One region of the Neobacillus sp. C211 genome, then DNA from elsewhere that is predicted to be linked to it. Evidence: riboswitches for the same ligand, from Rfam matches in the RefSeq annotation. Region 1 holds a riboswitch; the other holds the start of a gene.

Evidence for each region. A riboswitch is a leader RNA that binds a small molecule or an ion and turns the genes downstream of it on or off. The one in region 1 is predicted to bind FMN.
Region 2: linked by a shared signal. The riboswitch ahead of ribE (riboflavin synthase) and the one ahead of ACSU6B_RS14350 (ECF transporter S component) in region 1 are both predicted to bind FMN.

Annotation. Positions count from the first base shown of each region.
Region 1 is NZ_JBPXRO010000013.1:134,342-137,764, forward strand. Features, by position in the region: gene ACSU6B_RS14340 (helix-turn-helix domain-containing protein) at 1-524, opposite strand, end outside; gene ACSU6B_RS14345 (ferredoxin) at 785-1,033, shown strand; gene ACSU6B_RS14350 (ECF transporter S component) at 1,148-1,732, opposite strand; FMN riboswitch at 1,899-2,030, opposite strand; gene ACSU6B_RS14355 (peptidoglycan DD-metalloendopeptidase family protein) at 2,174-2,929, opposite strand; gene ACSU6B_RS14360 (negative regulator of sigma-X activity) at 3,097-3,423, opposite strand, start outside.
Region 2 is NZ_JBPXRO010000003.1:203,164-206,586, forward strand. Features, by position in the region: partial or broken gene ribB (3,4-dihydroxy-2-butanone-4-phosphate synthase) at 1-595, opposite strand, end outside; gene ribE (riboflavin synthase) at 656-1,315, opposite strand; FMN riboswitch at 1,464-1,612, opposite strand; gene ACSU6B_RS04610 (GyrI-like domain-containing protein) at 1,775-2,245, opposite strand; gene katA (catalase KatA) at 2,413-3,423, opposite strand, start outside.

The DNA of each region.
Region 1 (3,423 bases):
ACTGTATTAAAACATTCATTTAACTCTGAATAGACAGCAGTCCCCATCTCCATCCTAGGTACGGTGATATCCTTTAGAGCAGCTTTTAACCAGCTATGGACGTCTTTGTTTTTTTGAATGGGTATATATCTTGATTCCCTAAAAGCAAGATTGGATACTACCTGAATTAGTAGGGACAATCTTTCCCAAAATAGAGAGGATATTTGATGAAAGGTCCAGCCATTTATATATTTGGGCAATGGTTTGTTTTCTAGAAGTGTCATTCCAGAGGTCGTTACATCGTATCGTTGTTCCCCTATATTTATTAACCAATTTTTTTCTACCATTGATTGATGTATTTCATCAAAGGAGTCCCTTGTTAATTGCTCATAAATCCCAAAAAATTTTTTTAATGAAAATAGGTGGGCGTCTTGGATAGTTTGTGATGATTTTTTTCCATTCAACAGGTGATAGACGGAGTAAATTGTCCGTTCCCTGTTTAATTGTTTGACACTATAAAGAATAATGGATTCAAGTTGCATCATACTAAGTCCCCCGCCGTTTTTCGTACATTATCGACAAAATTTCCATTTTTCTTCTTTATTCTACCATGAAATAATGTAGATTGTTGCCCAAAAATGTGGAAGAATTAGAAATTCAACTATATAATCTACAGGTATATGGGTATTTTTCTATTGAAAAGTTATCGATACAGTTTTACAATAGATATGAGTTATCCGTTTTCAATTTGATAATGGAAAATGTGTAAGAAGAATTTTGTTTATATTACTGGGAGGTTTTTTTCATGGCAAAGTACACAATTGTGGATAAGGAAACTTGCATTGCATGTGGGGCTTGCGGCGCAGCAGCACCAGATATTTATGATTATGATGATGAAGGCATTGCATTTGTAACTCTTGATGATAATGAAGGAATTGTTGAAATTCCAGATGTATTAATCGATGATATGATGGATGCTTTTGAAGGCTGTCCTACTGATTCCATTAAGGTAGCTGATGAAGCTTTTGATGGTAATCCAACTAAATTTGAATAATATTTAGGTAAAACAAATGTTAAGCTACTACCTCTCTCCTTTTTAAGGTGAGAGGTTTTAATTTTTTACAAAAAAACAACAGGAGGAATGAGTCCATCCTGTTGTTTTTATTTATTAGACGCTTTTAATTGTTGTGTTCTTATTAATCCATGCCTGCATCCGAATGAACAGAAGCATAAAGATGGATGACATCATAACACCTTTTATTAAGTTAAAAGGTAAGATAGCAGGGACTACCAGATTACGCATATCAGGGAATCCCATAAGAGCAGTATAAGCCGGTAAAATGAAGAAGTAATTTAACAAACTCATCATTACCGCCATTATAGCTGTCCCGGCGATTAACGCTAATGTCATACCTTTTCTAGTTTTGAGTCTATTATATACGAAATATGTTGGCAGGATAAACACAATGCCAGCAGCAAAATTGGCTATATGGCCAACAGGAATTCCTGTAAAACTTCCTGTCTGAATATAATTAAGGACATTTTTAAAAAACTCAACTAATATTCCTGCAATTGGTCCAAAAATCAATGTGGCAATTAATGCTGGGATGTCGCTGAAATCGACAAACAAGAAATTTGGGAATAAAGGCAATGGAAATTGTATTAGCATTAACAGAAATGAAATACTGCTCAACATTCCAATTGACACATAAGCCCTTACATTCATTTTCCTCTGTTTCTTCATCTTCTTCATCTTCCTCTCTCCTTTTTTGATCCATCGCGTTTAGGAAGAGAGGTTCAGCAAACAGTCGAGACCTAAGTAAATAAAAACTCCCTCAAGAAAATATACTTGAGGGAGTTTACAAAGGCACGCTTAATAAACGTTCATTAAACATTAATTTTTTGAACGTCTGCAGAACCTCCATCTTCTCCCATCCAGACTATACTGTCGGCTTTGGAATCACACCAAATCCTGCCAAAACGGCTCGCGGGCTTACGAGTTTCACTCAAATACCGCCGATCGGGAATTTCACCCTGCCCCGAAGATAGATCGATATTTAATTACAATTATAATTATACTGCTTTCTGCATTTTTTGTTAAGTAAATGGTTTACGTTTTAACGCATTTGTAACTTTTAAAGTTGATTCTACAAAAAAAGCCGCAGACACTTGAGTCCACGGGTTGTTTATTATCTCAATTCACATTTAATACTTGCTTAGGTTTAATAAGATCCGAGGACAGATGGTTAAGCTGTTTAATACGTGTTACCGTCATATTTCTTTTCCTCGAAATGGAGTACAATGTGTCGCCTTGTTTGACGATATATTGCTTTTTTCCTTTCTCTGTTTTGTCTTCCTTTTGAAGTTTTACATGGGAGCTTGCTTCTAATACATCGTCATTGATTCCAGCTATTCCACCCTGTACATTCTCGCCTGTGTCCGCTTTTCCTAAGAACTTTTCTGGATCCAATGCATATTTCTTATCATATCTCCACTCATGCTGGTGGGTTTCAAAATGAAGATGGGTCCCAGTAGCTTGTCCCGTTCTCCCCATTTTCCCTATTACGGTTCCCTGCTTAATACTTTGACCTTCTAATACAGTTCGCTTGTTTAAATGGGCATAGACCGTAACAAAATGACTTGGATGTTTTATAAATACTACATTTCCGTATGTATTCGAATAATAGGATTTAACTACTTGACCATCATCGACGGCAAGAACAGGGGTGTTCAATTTTCCAGCAATATCAATTCCCTTATGTTTACCCATTCTCGTTCCATATGTATCAGAAATAATACCGTCTGCAGGCCATATCCACCCATCCTTTATCTCTTTCTCATCCTTCATACTTGCTTCGGAATGTATTCCACCTAAAAATAACAAACTGACACATAGCGCCATAATTAGGGCAATAAGAACCCTTTTTATGTAGTCTCGCATTTTCTTCATTCAACCTCCTTAGTTCTTTTCCTCCTCCACACCATATGTTAGTTGTTTCACCTTTAGAACATATACCTTGGTGGAGGAGCGATTAGACATACTTGTTATAATTTGGAGATTATAGTTATTTTATTCATGATAAAAAAAATCAACCACTAGGGTTGATTGAAAAATAATTATTGAAGCGTCTGTAGGTTTGGAGCACGCGGGACTTTGTTTTCCTTTGATAGGTCAAATGTTCCGATTTTTTTTATAGGCGAATTTTTTATAATGACCTTTTCTAAACCAAATTCTTTAGCTGTTAATAACAAGGACTCATAAGCGTTAATCGTAACTTGGTCTTCTCGTAGACTCGAATTTTCATCTATTGTAACAAGTAAAGTTTTTTCTTTAATGGATACATCCTTAATCGGCAGAGCTGGAAAAAGTGAACTTTTTAACCCTAATAAGGGCTGATCATTCTTCATTGCCTCCAAGGCCCTATTAATATCAGTATACGTCTC
Region 2 (3,423 bases), on a different contig from region 1:
TGCTTCGGTATTCTACTAAATCTTTAATCGTAATCATTTTAATGTTTAGCTTATCAGCAATTTTGCGCAGCTGTGGGACACGTGCCATCGTGCCATCGTCATTCATGATTTCACAAATGACACCAGCAGGCTTGGCACCGCATAAAATTGCAAGGTCTACAGCTGCTTCTGTATGCCCCGTTCTGCTCAAGACTCCGTCTTTTTTAGCAATCAACGGAAACATATGCCCTGGTCTTAAAAAATCGGATGCTTTTGATTCCGGGTCAACCATACTCAACACCGTTGCTGATCGTTCAAATGCAGAAATTCCAGTTGTAGAAAATTTATGGTCAATGCTTACGGTAAAAGCTGTTCGATTTGGATCCGTATTCTTGGAAACCATTGGATGTAAGTCGAGCTTTTGAGCTAATGCCTCGTCAATAGGAACACAGATTAGACCTCTTCCGTGAGTGGCCATAAGATTTATGACCTCCGGCGTTGCTTTTTCAGCAAGAGAAATAAAGTCCCCTTCATTTTCCCTGTTTTCATCATCGCAGACAATAACAACCTTTCCTTCTTTTAAATCAGCAAGAGCTTCGTTAATCGTATTAAACACGCAACATCTCTCCTTTCAAAATGACAAACCCTTTAAGATTGGACTTTTCCAAACTATAATTTAATTAAAACCATTGTCTGCTAAAAATTGTGCCGTTATCCCTGTCTTATGATTTTGCGCAGTATCACCTGAAAGGTTTTTCATAAAATGACCAACGTATTTACCAATCATATCGCATTCTAGATTAACGATATCCCCTGACCCCTTTATTCCCAAAATCGTTTCCGACAATGTATGGGGGATGATCGATAGTGTAAAACTATTTTCAGTTACCGCAAAAACAGTCAAACTTGTCCCATCTACCGTTATAGACCCTCTTAAGATTACATATTTTAATATGTCTTGCTCTGCTTCAATCTCATAGTAGACAGCATTTTCGAAGGACTGTTTACTTTTAATTATGCCTGTTCCATCGATATGTCCTGAGACAAAATGGCCGCCAAACCTTCCACCTGCTGCCATCGCCCGCTCAAGATTTACTCTGGAACCTCGCTTTACCATATTTAAACTTGAAGCTTTGACCGTTTCGGGCATAACATCTACCGTAAACAGCTTACCCGTAAAGGATGTCACCGTTAGACATACCCCGTTGACAGCAATACTGTCGCCAAGGTGAACATCATTAAGTATTTTATTTGCCTCAATGGCTAAAACAAACGACTCGCCAGTCCGCTGGATGTTCGCGACTACCCCAATTTCTTCAATAATTCCAGTAAACATAATTTCCTTCTCCTTACTATGGTTCCACTTAAATTCTTACCCTAAAATGAAAAAGACCCTGAAGACAATAAGTCCTCAGGGTCCTGTAAAAGACAATAGAAAATAAAGGGTTAAAAATAGGTACACTACACCCTACAATTAATCCTGTCTTTTCCTTCTCCCATCCAGACTTTAACTGTCGGCTCTGGAGTTTCACCAGATCCACCGTTTAACAATAATATGTTAACCGGGTCACGGACTAAGAAGCAACGCTTCATCACCGCCGGTTAGGAATTTCACCTGACCCCGAAGGAAATATACAATTCTTATTTTAATGATAGTATACTCTATTGGATCAGTAAAGGGAAACGCACTAAAAAGTATTTTCATACTAAAATCATTTGATCATTATTTCACATAAAATCCATAAGCTAAGGTGATTTCTTCTCCCCTTAGCTTGCTTCCATTGAAAGAATTAGTTTACTCTTTATAAGTCTTTACTGGTAAATAAATATCAAAGTGAAGCTCCCCAGAAGTATACAGATGTTTATGCTCTTCTTTATATACTTCAATACTTAATGCGTTGTGATCCTGTTCATAGCCATATTCTTTCATCCAAGCATATATTTGTTGATATGTATTTTCGACTTCCTCTTGCTTTCCTTTATGGGTAGCAAAAACATAATTTTTACTCGGAATCGTAAATCCAACCATACCATCAGGAATTTCGTCAATTTTTTCGACGGGAGTTGTAACATAATAGGTGAACTCTGTTTCCCTGCTATGAAAAGGTGCAATCAAGACAGGTTCTTTCGTTTGATAGGATACTTCTTCTAGTCGATTAACCATTTCTTGAAAAAGACGTGGAAGTGTATTGATTTGTGAGTAAGTTCCATTCCATGAAATCCCAACAACTTTCATTTCTTCTTTTTCTATTACCTGGATACTCATGCTAATCCCCCTTTTAAATCATCATATTAATATAATTCTAATCATTGCCCTTAAATTCCTGCAAAAATAGTTCGACTAATCATTTAAAAAACTGACGAGATCTCAGCTCCTGTTACCATGAAAAAAGACCGTCCATCTTAATGAACGGCCTTTTACTAGTTTAATAGTCACTTTACCTCTTGAGGAATAGCTAGATTTAACCCTTTGGCTACTTTCTCACCATATTCTGGGTCTGCTTTGTAGAAATGTTGAATTTGACGTAGCTTTATGTCATTCCTCTCAACTGGTTTCATTGCGCCTACCACTGTTTCAATTAAGCGGGCCCGCTCTTCTGCTGACATTAAGCGATATAAATCACCGGCTTGTGTGTAGTGGTCATTTTGATCATAGGCTACTTGTTCAGCAAGTCCATTAACCTGGAAGGCAGTTTGTTTATGTTCAGGTTCTTCCTTTGGTCCTCCAAAACTGTTTGGCTCATAGTAAACCGAACCACCACCATTATGATCGGAACGCATCGCCCCATCACGTTGATAGTTATTTACTTCTACCTTTGGACGATTAATTGGGAGCAAATTATGATTTGGTCCGACACGATAGCGGTGGGCATCCGAATAAGCAAATAGTCGGCCTTGAAGCATTTTATCCGGCGAAGCCTCAACACCAGGGACCATTGTTCCAGGAGAGAATGTGGCCTGCTCGACTTCTGCAAAATAGTTTTCCGGATTACGGTTGAGCACCATACGTCCAACCTCGATTAATGGGTAGTCCTTATGTGACCATATCTTTGTGACATCAAACGGATCGAAGCGATACGATTGAGCATCTTCAAAAGGCATGATTTGAACATGGAGTCTCCATGCTGGGAAGTCACCCTTGTCAATTGCATGAAATAAGTCTTCCGTATGGTAATCAGGATTATCTCCAGCTAACTTACCAGCAAGCTCTGGTGCCATATTCTTCACACCTTGTTCGGATTTAAAGTGATATTTGATCCAAACTGCTTCTCCATCCGCATTAACCCATTTAAAGGTATGGCTGCCATAGCCATTCATGTGTCTAAGTGTTGCTGGAAGTCCTCGGTCACCCATTAAATAGGTAACTTGGTGTAAGGATTCAGGTGACAGTGACCAGAAGTCCCAAACTGCAGTTGGATTTTTCAAATGGGTTTTAGGATCTCT